4 regions of the Streptomyces sp. AgN23 genome follow, and region 2 is predicted to be linked to each of the others. Evidence: riboswitches for the same ligand, from Rfam matches in the RefSeq annotation. Region 2 holds a riboswitch; each other region holds the start of a gene.
The links. Region 2 has a riboswitch for cobalamin ahead of AS97_RS00795 (iron ABC transporter permease). Riboswitches for the same ligand answer to the same signal wherever they lie in the genome.
Positions count from the first base shown of each region.

Region 1: another riboswitch for cobalamin. It lies ahead of AS97_RS13275 (cobalamin biosynthesis protein); the one in region 2 lies ahead of AS97_RS00795 (iron ABC transporter permease).
Region 3: another riboswitch for cobalamin. It lies ahead of AS97_RS29860 (ribonucleoside-diphosphate reductase subunit alpha); the one in region 2 lies ahead of AS97_RS00795 (iron ABC transporter permease).
Region 4: another riboswitch for cobalamin. It lies ahead of metE (5-methyltetrahydropteroyltriglutamate--homocysteine S-methyltransferase); the one in region 2 lies ahead of AS97_RS00795 (iron ABC transporter permease).

Region 1 covers NZ_CP007153.1:3,033,168-3,037,370, reverse strand. The annotation lists gene AS97_RS13280 (cobyric acid synthase) at 1-857, opposite strand, end outside; gene AS97_RS13275 (cobalamin biosynthesis protein) at 854-1,837, opposite strand; cobalamin riboswitch at 1,990-2,210, opposite strand; gene AS97_RS13270 (hypothetical protein) at 2,349-2,597, opposite strand; gene AS97_RS13265 (inorganic phosphate transporter) at 2,611-3,891, opposite strand.
Region 2 covers NZ_CP007153.1:161,689-165,891, forward strand. The annotation lists gene AS97_RS00785 (ABC transporter substrate-binding protein) at 1-153, opposite strand, end outside; gene AS97_RS00790 (ABC transporter ATP-binding protein) at 162-929, opposite strand; gene AS97_RS00795 (iron ABC transporter permease) at 933-1,988, opposite strand; cobalamin riboswitch at 2,100-2,236, opposite strand; gene AS97_RS00800 (hypothetical protein) at 2,419-2,601, opposite strand; gene tsaD (tRNA (adenosine(37)-N6)-threonylcarbamoyltransferase complex transferase subunit TsaD) at 2,689-3,741, shown strand; gene AS97_RS00810 (GNAT family N-acetyltransferase) at 3,741-4,203, shown strand, end outside.
Region 3 covers NZ_CP007153.1:6,859,996-6,864,198, reverse strand. The annotation lists gene AS97_RS29880 (IPT/TIG domain-containing protein) at 1-454, opposite strand, end outside; gene AS97_RS29875 (hypothetical protein) at 918-1,205, shown strand; gene AS97_RS29870 (hypothetical protein) at 1,246-1,410, shown strand; gene AS97_RS29865 (GNAT family N-acetyltransferase) at 1,515-2,021, shown strand; cobalamin riboswitch at 2,213-2,356, shown strand; gene AS97_RS29860 (ribonucleoside-diphosphate reductase subunit alpha) at 2,492-4,203, shown strand, end outside.
Region 4 covers NZ_CP007153.1:1,592,163-1,596,365, forward strand. The annotation lists gene AS97_RS06930 (putative RNA methyltransferase) at 1-325, shown strand, start outside; gene AS97_RS46950 (hypothetical protein) at 372-734, opposite strand; gene AS97_RS06935 (hypothetical protein) at 998-1,207, shown strand; cobalamin riboswitch at 1,345-1,566, shown strand; gene metE (5-methyltetrahydropteroyltriglutamate--homocysteine S-methyltransferase) at 1,730-4,048, shown strand; gene AS97_RS06945 (SulP family inorganic anion transporter) at 4,106-4,203, opposite strand, start outside.

The sequences.
Region 1 (4,203 bases), 2.9 Mb from region 2:
ACGCTCTCCCGCACCGTGCCGCGCAGCGACACCCGCAGCCCGTCCTCCTCGTCGATCCCCAGCCCGTGGGCGAACGGGAGCACACCGACGGTCGGGCGCCCGGTGAGGTCGCGCAGCATGTCCAGACCGGGCTCCAGAAGGCTCACATCGCCGCGGAACTTGTTCACCAGATAGGCGGCCACATGCCGTTGGTCCGCCGCCGACAGCAGCGCGGTGGTGCCGAAGAAGGACGCGAAGACGCCACCGCGGTCGATGTCCCCGACCACCACGACCGGAAGCCCGGCGGCGCGCGCCAGCCCCATGTTGACGATGTCGGTGCGGCGCAGATTGATCTCGGCCGGACTGCCCGCGCCCTCGCAGATCACCGCGTCATGGGTGCGTCGCAGCTCCTCCAGGCACTCCGTGACGGTCCCCAGCAGCGCCTCCCGCCCCGAGACCCGCGTCCGCCCGGGGGAGTCCGCGTCCGACGGCGGGTTCGCCGCGGGCCCCGATCGCCCGAAGTACCCGCGCGCGCTCAGCTCGCCCACCGGCTTGCCCAGCAGCACCACTTGGCTGCTGCGGTCGCTGCCCGGCTTCAGCAGGACCGGGTTCATCAGCGCGCTCGGCTCGACGCGCGCGGCGGCGGCCTGCATGGCCTGGGCCCGCCCGATCTCCGCCCCCTCCCGGGTGACGAAGGAGTTGAGCGACATGTTCTGCGCCTTGAAGGGGGCCACGCTGACGCCCTTACGGGCGAGCCACCGGCAGATCCCGGCCGTCACGACGCTCTTGCCCGCGTCGGAGGTGGTGCCCGCGACGAGCAGGCCCCCGCCCCGCGCCCCGGAACCGTCCGTGCCGCCCTTACCGCGTATCCCGCTCATCCACCGCCCCTTCCAGCGGCCCGGGGCCGCCCCGTCAACGCCCTCAGGACCGGCCGGGCCGCCACGGACACCCCGAGCGCCAGGACGCCGACGCGCCGCGACAGCCGTATCGCCCGCTGGATGTCGGCCGACTCCACCGGCCGCCCGCCGGAGTTGAGCACCGGCCGGTGCTCGACCCGGCCGCCGTACGTGAGGGTGCCGCCCAGCCGTATCCCCAGCGCGCCCGCGAACGACGCTTCCACAGGGCCCGCGTTCGGGCTCGGATGGCGCCGGCCGTCGCGCCGCCAGGCGCGCCGCGCACCGCGCGGATCGGGGCCCGCGAGTGTCGCCAGGGCCGCCGTAAGGCGCGCACCGGGCCAGCCGGCCACATCGTCCAGACGGGCCGCCGCCCAGCCGAACCGCCGGTAGCGCGGCGACTTGTGGCCCACCATGGCGTCCAGGGTGTTGATGGCGCGGAAGCCGATGAGCCCCGGCACGCCGCCCACGGCGCCCCACACCAGCGCGCCCACGACGGCGTCGGAGGTGTTCTCGGCGACCGATTCGACGACCGCGCGGGCGATCTGCGGCCCGTCCAGCGCCTGCGGATCGCGGCCGCACAGATGCGGCAGCCACTCCCGGGCGAGGTCGAGGTCACCCGCGGCGAGGGCCCCGCCGACGGCCCGTGCCTCACGGCCCAGCGTCGTGCCGCCCAGCACGGCCCAGGTGGCGGCGGCGGTCAGGGCGGCCTCCGCGCCGCCGCGCCCGCCGAGGGCCCGTACGACACGGGTCAGCAGCGCGGCACCGGCGGCCGCGCCGCCCGCGCACAACACGGTGTGCAGGGCCCCGTATCCGCGGTGGTCACGCCACAGCCGGCGCTCGGCGGCCGCGGCGGCGCGCCCGAACGCGGCGACCGGATGGCCGCGGCGCGGATCGCCCGTGGCGAGATCGCCGAGGAAGCCGAGGGCCGCACCGCACGCGAACGAGGCGTGATCGGCACGCATCCGTCAGGCCGCCGTCACGCCTCGGCGCGACGACACATAACCAAAGGGGCCAGGGGGGCCGAAGGGGCCGGAAGAGCCAGTGGGGACAGAGGAGGCTGACGACGTGGCGGTGCCGGGCATGGCGGTATGTCCTCACTCAGGGTCCGCGCCCTGGTTCGACTGACCGGCGGTGAAAGTCTCCTGGCTCCCGGATCCGCGCCCCTCCCGGTCTTCCAGCCCCGCGTACGAAGCGAACCGTACGGTCGAGCCGTGACCCCATACAGGCGATGGGAGAGTGCTCCCCGGTGACAGTGGCGGGACCGCGCCGGATTCTCACCGGCTTCCTCTCCTGCCGCCGTTTGGCTCGGGAAGTCCACCATGGGCCGCGAATGGCCGTCAACTCGCATATGACCCAAGTCGCCCGAGTGTGCCGAGCCCCACAGACGGCGGCCGCACACGAGGCGGCCGCCGGACGGTCGGCGCTGGTCAGCACCACCATCCGGCGGCCGGTGGGTCGATGAGGACGCGAGCCTCAGGCGACGATCAGATAGATGCCGTACGCCACGGCCGCGGCGCACAGCGCGAAACAGGTGTACGCGCCGGTGCGCGCGAGCGCCGAGGCGCCGGCCGCGCCACCGGACGCGGCGGCCGTGCCGCCCTGCTCCGGCGCCGCCTTACGGGACGTACCGAGGATGCCCAGGGTGAAGACGCCCACCATGCCGACCGTCACCACGAGGCTGACGCCGAAGACCTGGCCGAGTGCCGCCCAGTCGATGCTCATGTTCCGTGGCTCCTTAACGGATGGTGCTGCTCGCGGCGGCGGGGGTGGGGGTCTGCTCGCGTGTGTGCTCGGCGATGCCGCTCTCGGGGGCGGCCTCGACCGCGCTCTCGGGGGCGGAGGGCTTCGCACCCGCGGGCGGCGGGGCCACGGACCGCAGGGCGGCCGTGACGACGCCCACCGGCTCGTGTGCGTCGACCTCGTTGACGTTGGTGTGGTCCACGGGCTTACGGCGCGACAGCGCCCAGATCGCCCCGCAGGCCAGGACGGCGAGCACGGCCACCGCGGTGATCCCCGCGTTCCCCTGGTCGGCCAGCAGCGCGGCGGCGCCCGCCACCAGGCCCGCGGCCGGGAGGGTCAGCACCCAGGCGACCACCATGCGGCCGGCGGTCGACCAGCGCACCACCGCGCCCTTACGGCCGACACCCGCACCCATGACGGCGCCGGAGCAGACCTGGGTGGTGGACAGCGCGAAGCCGATGTGGGAGGAGGCGAGGATGACGGTCGCGGCGCCGGTCTGGGCGGCGAAGCCCTGCGGCGGCTGGATGTCGGTGATGCCCTTGCCCATGGTGCGGATGATGCGCCAGCCGCCCAGGTAGGTGCCGAGCGCGATGGCCAGGCCCGCCGAGACGATGACCCACAGCGGCGGGTCGGAGTCGGGTGCCACCACGCCCCCGGTGACCAGCGCCAGGGTGATCACGCCCATCGTCTTCTGGGCGTCGTTGGTGCCGTGGGCCAGGGAGACGAGGGCGGCCGAGGCGATCTGCCCCGCGCGGTAGCCCTTCGCGGTGTCCTCCGCGGCTCGGCCGCGGCCGAGCCGGTAGGTGAGCCGGGTGGCGGCCACCGTGGCGATGCCGGCCACGACCGGCGCGGCGACGGCGGGGATCAGGACCTTCATGACGATCGCGTCGCCGTTGACCCCGTCCAGCCCGACGGAGACCACGGTGGCGCCGATCAGGCCGCCGAACAGGGCGTGCGAGGAACTGGACGGGAGCCCGGCGAGCCAGGTCACCAGATTCCACAGGATCGCGCCGACCAGCCCCGCGAAGATCACTTCTGGTCGGATACCGGAGTCCTCGTCGATGATCCCGCCGGAGATGGTCTTGGCCACCTCCACGGACAGGAACGCGCCGACGAGATTGAGGACGGCCGACATCGCCACCGCCACCCTGGGACCGAGTGCTCCCGTGGAGATGGTGGTGGCCATGGCGTTAGCCGTGTCGTGGAAGCCGTTCGTGAAGTCGAACACCAAGGCCGTGACGATCACGATCCCGATGAGAAGCGTGATGTGTTCCATACACCCGGTCAATCAGTTCGAAGGTCGTTAGTGGCACGGTGAACGTAAGGAAACAGGGTGAACGGAAGGTGAACTGAGCAGGGCGTCAGGGTGACGTGGTTGCGGGAGTGCCACAGCCTGATGAATTCAAGCCTACTTTCCTATGTCGTACGGGGGTTGGGCCTCGGTCGAGGACTGCAGGAGGGGGCCACGGGACGGGCCCCGCGGCCGCCCGCCGTTCACCCTCGTTCACCCGCACCGGGGCGGCTGCCCACGAGGCGCGGTCGTAGACGTAGGCCGCGCCCGTTCCGGTCCCGCCATCGCCCGGCCGGC
Region 2 (4,203 bases):
CTGGGGGACCTTGTCGTACGTCACCTTCTTGCCGCAGTTGGTGAGCGTGACGGCGTGGGACTTCGCCTCCTTGGACGACTCGACACTCGCGCCGCAGCCGGTTGCGGTGACGGTGGCTGCGAGGCAGAGGGCGGCGGCGAGCAACTTACGCATGGGAGTCCTTACTTGGCGGGCTGAAGCAGGTCGAACAGGAGCTGGACCGCGCCGGTCTCCGGGTGCCGCACCGGATGCGCGCGCACTCCGAACACCTCGGCGAGCAGGGCGGGTCGGAGTACGTCGTGCGGTGGTCCGGAGGCGGCGATCCGGCCGCCGGCGATGACGTAGAGGACATCGCAGTGCGCGGCGGCCAGGTTGAGGTCGTGCAGGGCGGCGAGCACGGTCAGCCCGCTGTCGCGGACGAGGGAAAGCATGTCCAGCTGGTGGGCGATGTCGAGGTGGTTGGTGGGTTCGTCGAGGACGAGGACGCGGGGTTGCTGGGCGAGGGCGCGGGCGATGAGGACGCGCTGTTTCTCGCCGCCGGACAGGGCGAGGAACCCGCGGTCGGCGAGGTGCGTGACGCCGGTGCGGTCCATGGCCTGCGCGCAGACGGCGCGGTCCTCGGCGGCCGTGCGGCCCTGGTGCGGCAGGCGTCCCATCGCCACCGCTTCGGCGACGGTGAAGTCGAACTCGGCGGACGTCTCCTGCGGCAGCGCGGCCAACTGCCGGGCGGCGGCCCGCGGTTCCATGGCGTGCAGGTCGTCCCCGTCGAGGCGTACGACTCCCCCGGCCGGGCGCAGTGCCCGGTACACGCAGCGCAGCAACGTCGACTTGCCGCTGCCGTTCGGACCGACGAGCCCGACGAACGCCCCGCTGTCCGCAGCGAGCCGCACGTCCTCCACCAGCCGGGTCCCGGCGGCCTCGACCGTCACGTCCTCGATGTCGAGCCTCATCTGTCACCGGCCTCCGAACGCGTAGCCGCCGCGCCGCATCAGCAGCAGGAAGGCGGGGACGCCGACCACCGCGGTGATCACTCCGACCGGCAACTCCGCGGGCGCGAGCAGGAGTCGGGACAGGATGTCCGCCCACACCAGCAGGACGGCTCCGGCGAGGGGTGCCACCGCGAGCACCTTCCGGTGGTCGGCACCGACCAGAATCCGTACGACGTGCGGCACCATCAGTCCGACGAAACCGATGGCTCCACTGACCGCGACCACCGTGCCGGTCACCGCTGCCGTCACCAGGAACAGCTCCCTGCGCAGCCGGGCGGGTTGGACGCCGAGCGCGGCGGCCGTCTCGTCGCCCATGGCGAGTGCATTGAGCGGTTCGGCCCGCCACCGCAGCCACGCCCACCCGGCGGCCACGGTCACCGCGGCGAGCGGCACCTGCGCCCAGGTCGCCCCGCCCAGGCTGCCCAGCAGCCACATCATCGCCGAACGGGCCGCCTCGCCCCGGGCCGCGCCGAACACCATGACAGTGGTGACCGCCTCGAAGCCGTACGCCAGCGCCGTCCCGGTCAGGATCAGCCGCAGCGGTGTCAGGCCGTGCGGCGAGCGGGCCACCGCGTACACGAGGACCATGGCCGCGAGCGCCGAGGCGAACGCCGACACCGACAGCGCCCACACACCCAGCCCGGCGAACGCCCCGAGCAGGATGACCGCGTTCGCGCCCACCGCCGCGCCCGAGGAGATGCCCAGCACGAACGGATCGGCGAGCGCGTTGCGCACCATGGCCTGCACGGCGACCCCGACGGCCGCGAGCCCCGCGCCCACGACGGCCCCGAGCACGACGCGCGGCAGCCGGATCTCCCAGACGATGGTGTACGCGGCGGCGTCATCGGCATGCACGGTGCCGCCGGTGGTCCCTGCCCACAGGAAGCGGAACACATCCGCCCAGCCGATCCCTGCGGCCCCGAGGCCGACACCGCACACGAGCGACACGAGGAGAAGCAGTCCGAGGCCGAGTGCCAAGGGGGGTACGGGTATTCGGCCGGGGATGGGGCTGCGTCGCACGGTCGGGGCGGTCCTTCGCCTAGGGCCGCCGGTCGGACCTCACGCAAGGAGACAGCCCGTACGACACGAAGGCCGCGCGGTCCCCTCTCGCAGTCCACGGCGAGCAGTCAACGGGTCGCGCCACCCACAGGCGATCGGGCTCACGCGAACAACCAGGGGTCGCCGCACACACCGTTGCGGGTCAGCGCCGGACTCTCACCGGACTTCCCCCGCGGGAGGCGTTGGGAGCCTAACAGAGGCAGATCAACGGCAGACGTGCCGCTCCCACTCCGGCGAATACAGGTGGCTGTCGCCGAACTGCTCCGCCCCCAGCGTCCGCGGCGCTCAGGGATGGCTGTCGGGGCGACGGGGGCGCACTTTACCCGGCGAGGGCCAGGAGCTGCGCGTTCGAGGAGCGAACGGGACCAAGCCCTCATCCATTCACCTGCGGTCAGAGCCCGAGGAAGCCGAGGGCGCCTCGTACCTGGTCGCTGCCGGTGTACGGGCGGCGGGTTCGGAGGCTCCCGGAGTTCCCGGCGGTACGGGTCAGCGAGCCGCCTGCCGCCGCCTTCGCGATGGGCGAGGCAGCAGAGACTTCGGGAAGCGGGATGTCCAGATGCCACTGGCTGGGCATCGCTCGCGAGCCCGAACTCGGCTTAACATCCCACCCGACTTATTGCACACTATTCGCAACAGCATGTGGCTCGCAGGAAGGCGCAGCATGGCCCCTCCGATCGTGCTCGGGATCGAGTCGTCGTGCGACGAGACCGGCGCGGGACTCGTCCGGGACGGGGTCCTGCTCGGCCATGCGGTGGCGTCGAGCATGGACGAGCACGCCCGCTACGGCGGAGTGGTCCCGGAGATCGCCTCCCGCGCTCATCTGCATGCCCTGCGCCCGGTCGTGGGCCAGGCACTCGACGAGGCGGGGCTGCGGCTGTCGGACATCGACGCCGTCGCCGTCACCACGGGGCCGGGCCTGTCCGGCGCGTTGCAGGTGGGCCTGGCGGGTGCGAAGGGCATCGCCTACGCGCTGGGCGTGCCGCTCCACGGGGTTCATCACCTGGCCGGTCATGTCGCCGCCGACACCCTGGAACACGGCCCGCTGCCCAACCCCTGCATGGTCCTGATCGTCTCCGGCGGCCGCACCTCGCTCCTCCGCGTCCGCAGCCTGGCCCGCGACCCGATCGCCCACCTCGGCGACACCCTCGACGACGCCGGGGAGTGCTTCGACAAGGTCGCCCGGGCCTTCGGGCTGCCGTACCCCGGCGGTCCGGCCATCGACCAGGCGGCGCGCACAGGCGATCCGCGCGCTGTCGACTTCCCGCGCCCGCTGCCCGGCTCGTACGACTTCTCTTTCTCGGGGCTGAAGACAGCCGCCGCCCGCTGGGCCGAGGGTCACCCGGGCCGAGAGCTACCGGTGGCGAACGGGGCGGCCTCGCTCCAGGAGGCGATCGCGGACGTACTGACCCGCAAGGCGGTGGCCGCCTGCGTCGAGCACGGGGTCGGCACGCTGGTGGTGGTCGGCGGGGTCGCCGCGAACTCCCGTGTCCGGTCCCTCGCCGAGGAGCGCTGCCAGGCCGCCGGAATCAACCTACGTGTACCGCCGCTCAAGCTGTGCACAGACAACGGCGCGATGATCGCCGCCGTCGGCGACCTCCTCGTACGCGCCGGAGCCGAACCCGCACCGCTCAACGTGTCCATTGACCCGTCAGCGCCGTTGGAATACGCGGCCCTGCACCCGGTGTCGACCACCACGAAATCGGTGGCGGCCTGATGAACACCCGCATCAAGGTCTTCAGGGACGCGGGCCTGCTCGCCCATTCCGGCGCCTTGCACTCCCTCTACGTCTCGGCGTTCTGCGTCCCGCCCTGGAACGAGGACGAGGCGAGAGCGGCCGAGTTCGTGGGGCGGCTGGTGAGCAACGTCCGACGGCTCGGCTTCACCGCCGCGCTCGCCTTCGCCGGGGAAGAGTCCCTCGGTTTCGCGACCGCCGGGACCACCCTGGCCCCGTTCCCCACCGGCCGCTGCTACCCACAGGCAGCCGCCGGCCTTGGCCCCGAGCGCACCGTCGACTGGCTGTGCGGCGCCCGCGCGATAGATGAACTCGCCGTCCGCCCCGCAGCTCAGGGCACCGGCCTCCCCGCCGACCTCCTCGAAGCGGTGACCGAAGACGCTCCAGGTGGCCGCTCCTGGCTGCTCACCTCCGTGCAGTCGTCCCGGGCCATGTCCTTCTACC
Region 3 (4,203 bases), 6.7 Mb from region 2:
CCACGGTCGGGGTGATGGAGACGGCGGTGGGCGGCGTCGGCGCCACATAGGTGTACACCTGGCTGTTGCTGGTGCCGACCGTGGTGGTGACCAGGACCTGGACGGACCCGGGCGCGTGCGGCGGGGCTATCACCACGACGATGTCGTTGGTGGGATTCCCCGGCCAGCCGCCTCCGGGCCAGCCACCACCGCCCCAGCCACCGCCCCAGCCGCCGCCCCAGTCACCATCCCAGCCGCCGCCACCGGAACTGCTCTGGCTGACGATCTGGGCGGGCACGCCGCCGAAGGTCACGCTGATCACGTTGCGCAGGTTCTGCCCGTTGAGCTGGACGAGGTTCCCACCGGCGGCGGGGCCCGAGTTGGGCACCACGGACAGCAGCAACGGCGGCCCCACCTGCGACGGGGGCCAGTTGGCCGCAGTGGGGGCGGCGGTCGCGAGAGCGGTCGAAGTCATGGTTGGTCCTCCCGGGAAGGGTTCGGGCGATATGCGCCGGCGGCATGCCGATGTCGTGGGCAAGCCGCTGGTCAACGCCTCGTCGTCGCCGCGCGGTCGAGGCAGGCCGGCACCGGAGGAACAGAAAGCCGCCGGGCGGCCGGTCAGGGCGCGGGATCGATGCGCCGGATGAGAGCGGAGCTACGGGACGAACGCCCGGCTCCTGGATGGCCTACGAGGTATGAGGCACCCCCGGCGGCACGTTTCCAGTTATCCACGCTCACCCCCGTCGCTCAAGGTTCCGGGGCTGCCATCACTCGTTTGGCGCATCTGGGCGCGCCTGGCGGCGAGCTTGTATGACAAGCGCTCCGCTATTCGGGGGAACCCGCGGCCGGAGTATGGCCTGCCGTCCTCCACCGTGCCTCTAATGAGTGACATCGGCAGTGCCAACCCGTGCGGGACCACCCGGGGAGGGAGCGATCCGATGAGCCTCGCCGCATTCCTCCTCGCCCTCGGCACCACCTGCCGTATCACCCGCTTCATCACCAAGGACACGCTGGCGGCGGGGTTCAGGACCTGGGTCGCCGACCGCTTCGGCGACGACTCCCGGTTCTCCTATCTCGTCAACTGCGGCTGGTGCACCAGCACCTGGGTCGCCGGCGCCATCGCCGTCTACGCCTCCTTGCTGCACACCACCGCGTGGTTCCACCTCCCGGCGACCGCCCTGACGCTCTCCTACCTCGCCGGGCTCGCCTCGCGGTGGCTGGACTGACACCCATCCGTACTGGACTCGAGGGAAAGGAACGGCAGCCATGGCCTGCAACTGCGGCGGAGGGGCACGTGCCCCGCAACCCGTTGTCGTCTATGAGTTGACGCTGCCGGACGGCACGGTCCGGCGCTATTTCACCTATCAGGAGGCCGACGCCGCCAACAAGCGCGCGGGCTCCACCGGAGTGATCAGCACCGCCGTCCAGTGACGGCGAAGCCCGGCGAGTGACGGCGAAGCCCGGCGAGTGACGGCGAAGCCCGGCGAGTGACGCATGGCGGCCCCGCTGTCAGTGGTGTGCGGCAGACTGCGGCCATGGACATCACGATCAGGCGCGCGCGGGACGAGGAGCTGGACGGAATCGGGGAGCTCACCGCGCAGGTGTATCTCGGGGACGGCCTCCTGGACTTCGGGGACAGTGATCCATATCTCACCACCCTGCGCGACGCCCGGCGCCGGGCCGCCGAGGCCGAGCTGCTGGTCGCGGCGGACGCGGCGAGCGACGAGGTGCTCGGGGCCGTGGCGTTCGCGGTGTACGGCGGGGCGTATGCGGAGCTGGCCCGACCCGGCGAGGGCGAGTTCCGGATGCTGGCCGTTCGGCCGGAGTCGCGGCGGCGCGGGGCGGCCGAGGCGCTGGTGCACGCCTGCCTGGACCGGGGGCGCGCGCTGGGGCTGCGGCGGATCGTGATCAGCAGCCAGCAGTCCATGACCGCCGCCCACCGGCTGTACGAGCGGCTGGGGTTCGTGCGGGCCCCGGAGCGGGACTGGTCGCCGATAGCCACGTTGGAGCTCACCCTGTGGGCGTTCACAGTGGAGCTGTGACGACCGGCGGCACACGCCCCGGCCCAGGCGGCGCACGCCCCGGCCCAGGGGCTCGGGCGCGCCCACGGGCGCGCGTACCCGCCCGGCCACGGGCCGCCACGGGCCCCAGGTCACAGGCCACCTCCGGAACGCATTAGCACATTCATGCGAAACTCCGCACCTCACGACACAAGATATGGGGGTGCGTCCGTCGGCCGACACAAGATGTATGCTCGTCCTCGCTGTCGCCGCAGGGGAATCCGGTGAGAATCCGGAACTGTCCCGCAACGGTGTACGTGTGCGCTTATGCGGCGTGCCCGTAAGTCCGAGCACCTGCCGACGGCCCTGTGTGAACACGTCCCCCGGCCTCGAGGGTTGGGCCGATGGACGCTGCGTGGAGTGCCTGACGTACGAGGAGTGCGGCAGCGGCATGCCCGTACGCGCCCATCGCACCCCCTCGTGGCCCCGGCCGAGCGAGGGAGAGCACCTCAGTGACCATCGCGCCCGCAGATCCGGTTTCAGAGCAGGCGGTTTCTCAGGCAGCGCACGACGCGCCCGGAACCGCCCTGCTGCGGACACTTACCGGACTCACCGCCGATCTGCCCGCCACCGACCCCGGCAAGGTCGCGGCCGCCGCCCTGCGCGGCCGCCATCCCGGCTCGGACGAGGCGGAGCTGCGTGGCCTGGCGACCGAGGCGGCGGCCGGGCTGATCGCCGAGGAGCCGGAGTACTCGCGGCTGGCCGCGCGGCTGCTGGCGCTCACGATCACGGAGGAGGCGGCCGGGCAGGGCGCGGTCTCCTTCTCCACCTCCGTCCAGGTGGGCCACCGCGAGGGCCTGCTGGCCGACTCCACCGCGGAGTTCGCGGCCGCCCACGCCGCACGGCTGGACGCGCTGGTGGAGCGGGCCCTGGCCGACGGCGCCGACAAGCGCTTCGGCTACTTCGGACTGCGCACCCTCTACAGCCGCTATCTGCTGCGCCATCCGATCACCCGTCAGGTGATCGAGACCCCGCAGCACTTCCTGCTGCGGGTGGCCTGCGGGCTCGCCGAGGACCTCTCGGAGCGGGCGCTGGACGATGTGGCCGAGCTGTACCGGCTGACCAGCACGCTGTCGTATCTGCCCAGCTCCCCCACGCTGTTCAACTCCGGCACCCGGCATCCGCAAATGTCGTCCTGCTATCTGCTGGACTCACCGCTGGACGAGCTGGACTCGATCTACAACCGCTACCACCAGGTGGCGCGGCTGTCGAAGCACGCGGGCGGCATCGGCCTGTCCTACTCCCGTATCCGGGCACGCGGTTCGCTGATCCGGGGCACCAACGGGCACTCCAATGGCATCGTGCCGTTCCTGCGCACGCTCGACGCCTCGGTGGCCGCCGTCAACCAGGGCGGCCGGCGCAAGGGCGCGGCCTGCGTCTATCTGGAGACCTGGCACGCGGACCTCGAGGAGTTCCTGGAGCTGCGGGACAACACGGGCGAGGAAGCCCGCCGCACCCACAACCTCAACATCGCCCACTGGATCCCGGACGAGTTCATGCGCCGGGTCGAGGCGGACGCCGACTGGTCGCTGTTCTCCCCGGTCGACGCGCCCGCTCTGGTGGACCTGTGGGGCGATGAGTTCGACGCCGCGTACCGCAAGGCCGAGGCCGAGGGCCGGGCGGTCAAACAGGTCCCGGCGCGGCAGCTGTACGCCCGGATGATGCGCACCCTCGCGCAGACCGGCAACGGCTGGATGACCTTCAAGGACGCCGCCAACCGCACCGCCAACCAGACCGCCGAGCCCGGCAGGGTCGTCCACTCCTCCAACCTGTGCACCGAGATCCTGGAGGTCACAGACGACGGCGAGACCGCCGTGTGCAACCTCGGCTCGGTCAACCTCGCCGCGCACCTGGACGAGGACGGGCAGCTCGACTGGGAGCGCCTCGACGCCACCGTCCACACCGCCGTGACCTTCCTCGACCGCGTGGTGGACATCAACTTCTACCCGACGGACGAGGCCAGGGCCTCCAACTCCCGCTGGCGGCCGGTGGGTCTGGGCCTGATGGGGCTGCAGGACGTCTTCTTCCGGCTGCGGCTGCCGTTCGACTCGCCCGAGGCCAAGGCGCTCTCCACCCGGATCTCCGAGCGCATCATGCTCGCCGCGTACGAGGCGTCCTGTGAACTGGCCGAGCGCCACGGCCCGCATCCGGCCTGGTCCGAGAC
Region 4 (4,203 bases), 1.4 Mb from region 2:
GCGCCCTGAGGGTGTGCTGCTGGTGGTGACGCCCCGGCCGGACCATCTGCGCGAGCTGGTGGAGGCCCTGGGGCTGCTGCGGGTGGACGAGCAGAAGGACGAGCGACTGGCGGACCGCTTCTCGGCGCATTTCACCGAGGTGGCCCGGGAGCGTTCGCGGAGCACCATGACGCTGGACCATCAGGCCGTGCCGCAGTTGGTGGGGATGGGGCCCAACGCCTGGCACCAGCAGGGCGAGCGGCTGAAGGAGCGCGTCGCGCTGCTGCCCGAGCCCTGTGACGTGACACTGTCCGTCGCCCTCACCGCATACCGTCCGCTGGTCTGACACCACCGCGAAGACGCCCCGGCCCGCCGGGCTCCGCACAGCGCCGTCAGGCCCAGACGGTGTATCCGCCGTCCACCCGGATCGCCTCGATGCCGCTGATGTACCGGGCGCCGCAGCGGTCCTGGGGCAGGACGAGCTGCGGGCCCGCCCGGTCGAGCGGGGTGCCGTCGATGGTGACCGCGAGCAGGACTTGGGCACGGCCGAAGTCCGGGTCGATCTCGGCCCAGGACAGCAGCGCCCGGTGGCCGTCCGCGCCGCGTACGGCGATCAGGAAGCGCAGGCGGTCCTTGCGCCGGGCGGGGTCGAAGGCGGGACCGGCGGAGACCAGGACGTCGTGCAGGAACGGTCCGGTGAAGCGGTGCTGCTGGATGCCGCTGGTGGCACAGTCGAAGCTGACCTGCGCCCGGATTTTCTATTGTCGATAGGCCATGTGCAGGCCCCGCCTCGACCCGGGCGAGGCCCTCGCCCGCCCTCCGCACCGGCGGACGACGGACGGCGCGGCGGCGGATGACCGGAGGCGGATGACCGGACGCGCGCCTTGGGCCGCCCGGACGGCGGCGGGGGTGGGCTTCCGCCATTGGGGGGACGGTGCGGCGCGAACGCCTCACCAAAGGGGCACCATGCATGCGAAGCCGGTCATATCCGGCGGCAGATCCCCAGCAAGGAGTTCCCATGCGTATCCGGACCGCCCTGTCCACGCTCGCCCTCACCGCCGCGTCCCTCGCCGTCGGCGCGGGCGGCGCCCTCGCGGACGACGCACCCGATCTGACCGTCAACAACTCCAGCAACACGACCTTCCCCGGCGTCTGCGCCAGCAACCAGTTCTCGTTCGTCACCGTGCCGGTCAATCTGGCGGGCGGGTCGGACTCCGGCGCGTGCTGACCCGCTGATCTCACTGATGGACGGGGTGCGGCCGGTGCACGGCCCGGGCGGCACCGGCCGTAGCCTCGGCCATCGCGTGTTCCACTTCACCCTCCCGAATACCGGACTGCCCCCTGCACACCGCCGGACGGCCCCGTAGGCTGGCTGGTGCAGCTGGTTCGCCCCGTCCGCCAGGCGGGACGCGTCGCAAGAGGGAACCCGGTGGGAATCCGGGACTGCCCCGCAGCGGTGAGCGGGAACGACCGCCGTCATACGCACTGGGTCCGGTAGAGGGACCTGGGAAGCGACGGCCACTAGGTGTCCTCCCCAAGAGGACGCGCCCGTGAGTCCGAAGACCTGCCATCTGCCCGCGTACGGACGACTCGTGCGCGGACACCCGGTGACCTCGAGGGCGGGTCGGCGTACATTCCGGTCGGACGACCGCGCGCGTGCCGCGCGAGGTCGTGGCGTCCGGTCTGTCACCCTTCGCGCTCTCCTCCCGTCGCCGGGATCTCAGGGATTCATCTCGCGAAGGAGATCTCCGTGACCACCAAGTCCGCAGCCGCGGCAGCACGGGCCACCGTGTACGGCTACCCCCGCCAGGGCCCGAACCGGGAACTGAAGAAGGCGATCGAGGGCTACTGGAAGGGCCGCGTCCCCGCCGACGCGCTCCGGGCCACCGCCGCCGAACTGCGCCGCACCACCTGGCGGCAGCTGGCCGGGGCGGGCATCGACGAAGTTCCCACGGGGGACTTCTCGTACTACGACCATGTGCTGGACACCACCGTCATGGTCGGCGCGATCCCCGACCGCCACCGGGACGCCGTCGCCACCGATCCGCTCGACGGCTACTTCGCGATGGCGCGGGGCACACAGGACGTGGCGCCGCTGGAGATGACCAAGTGGTTCGACACCAACTACCACTACCTGGTTCCGGAGCTGGGCCCGGACACGGTGTTCACGGCCGACTCCGCCAAGCAGGTCGCGGAGCTGACGGAAGCCCTCGGCCTCGGTCTGGCGGCGCGGCCGGTCCTGGTCGGTCCCGTCAGCTACCTCCTCCTCGCCAAGCCCGCCCCCGGCGCGCCCGCGGACTTCGAGCCGCTCACCCTCCTGGACCGCCTGCTTCCGGTGTACGCCGAGGTCCTGGCCGATCTGCGGGCGGCCGGTGCCGAGTGGGTGCAACTCGATGAACCCGCCCTGGTCCAGGACCGCACGCCGGCCGAGCTGAACGCCGCCGGACGCGCCTACCGCGATCTCGGAGCCCTCGCCGACCGTCCGAAGCTGCTGGTCGCCTCGTACTTCGACCGCCTCGGCGAGGCCCTGCCCGTACTGGCCAAGGCCCCGGTCGAGGGGCTGGCGCTGGACTTCACGGAGGCCGCCGCCGCGAATCTGGACGCGCTGGCCGCCGTCGGCGGGCTGCCCCGCAAGCGGCTGATCGCCGGTGTCGTCAACGGCCGCAACATCTGGGTCAACGACCTGGAGAAGTCCCTGGCCAGGCTCGGCACCCTGCTGGGGCTGGCCGACCGGGTCGATGTGGCCGCCTCCTGCTCGCTGCTGCACGTCCCCCTCGACGCGGCGGCCGAGCGGGACATCGCACCGCAGATCCTGCGCTGGCTGGCCTTCGCCCGGCAGAAGACCACGGAGATCGTCACCCTCGCCAAGGGCCTGACCCACGGCACCGACACCATCACCGCCGAACTGGCCGCGAACCGGGCCGCTCGCGCCTCCCGCGCCAACTCCCCCATCACCCGCGACCCGGCCGTCCGCGCCCGCACCGGCGCGGTCACCGAGGCCGACACCCGCCGCGCCCAGCCGTATGCCGAACGCGCCGCGGCCCAGCGCGCCCACCTCCGCCTGCCGCTGCTGCCGACCACCACCATCGGCTCCTTCCCGCAGACCGGCGAACTGCGCACCGCCCGCGCCGACCTGCGCGGCGGCCGGATCGACACGGCCGGGTACGAGGAGCGCATCAAGGCCGAGATCCAGGAGGTGATCTCCTTCCAGGAGCAGACCGGCCTGGATGTGCTGGTGCACGGCGAGGCCGAGCGCAACGACATGGTCCAGTACTTCGCCGAGCAGCTCACCGGCTATCTCGCCACCCGGCACGGCTGGGTGCAGTCCTACGGCACCCGCTACGTCCGCCCGCCGATCCTGGCCGGTGACATCTCCCGCCCCGAGCCGATGACGGTGCGCTGGACCGCCTATGCCCAGTCCCTCACCGACCGCCCGGTCAAGGGCATGCTCACCGGGCCGGTCACCATGCTCGCCTGGTCCTTCGTCCGCGACGACCAACCCCTCGGCGACACCGCCCGCCAGGTCGCCCTCGCCCTGCGCGACGAGGTGGGCGACCTGGAGGCGGCCGGGACCTCGGTCATCCAGGTGGACGAGCCCGCCCTGCGCGAGACCCTTCCGCTGCGCGCCGAGGACCGGCCCGCCTATCTGTCCTGGGCGACCGAGGCCTTCCGCCTCACCACCGGCGGCGTACGTCCCGGCACCCAGATCCACACCCATATGTGCTACGCCGAGTTCGGCGACATCGTCCAGGCGATCGACGACCTCGACGCCGATGTCATCAGCCTGGAAGCCGCCCGTTCCCATATGCAGGTGGCCCGCGAACTGGCCGCCCGTGGCTATCCGCGCGAGGCCGGGCCCGGGGTGTACGACATCCACTCCCCGCGCGTGCCCAGCGCGCCGGAGGCGGCCGAACTGCTCCGCACCGGCCTGAAAGCCATTCCCGCCGAGCGGCTGTGGGTCAACCCCGACTGCGGCCTGAAGACCCGCGGCTGGCCCGAGACCCGCTCCTCACTGCGGAACCTGGTCACCGCGGCCCGTACGGTCCGCGGTGAGCTGCCCGCGTCCTGACCCGGACGACCGGCCGGGGCCGGGGCGTCCACGAAGACGCCCCGGCCCCGGGTCGGGTCAGTGGCTGCCCGCGAGTTCACCGCTGAGCTTGCCGTGGAGATGGGCACTGGGGTCGTTCAGTCCGGTGATCTCGACGGTCTTGCCGCGCTGGGCGT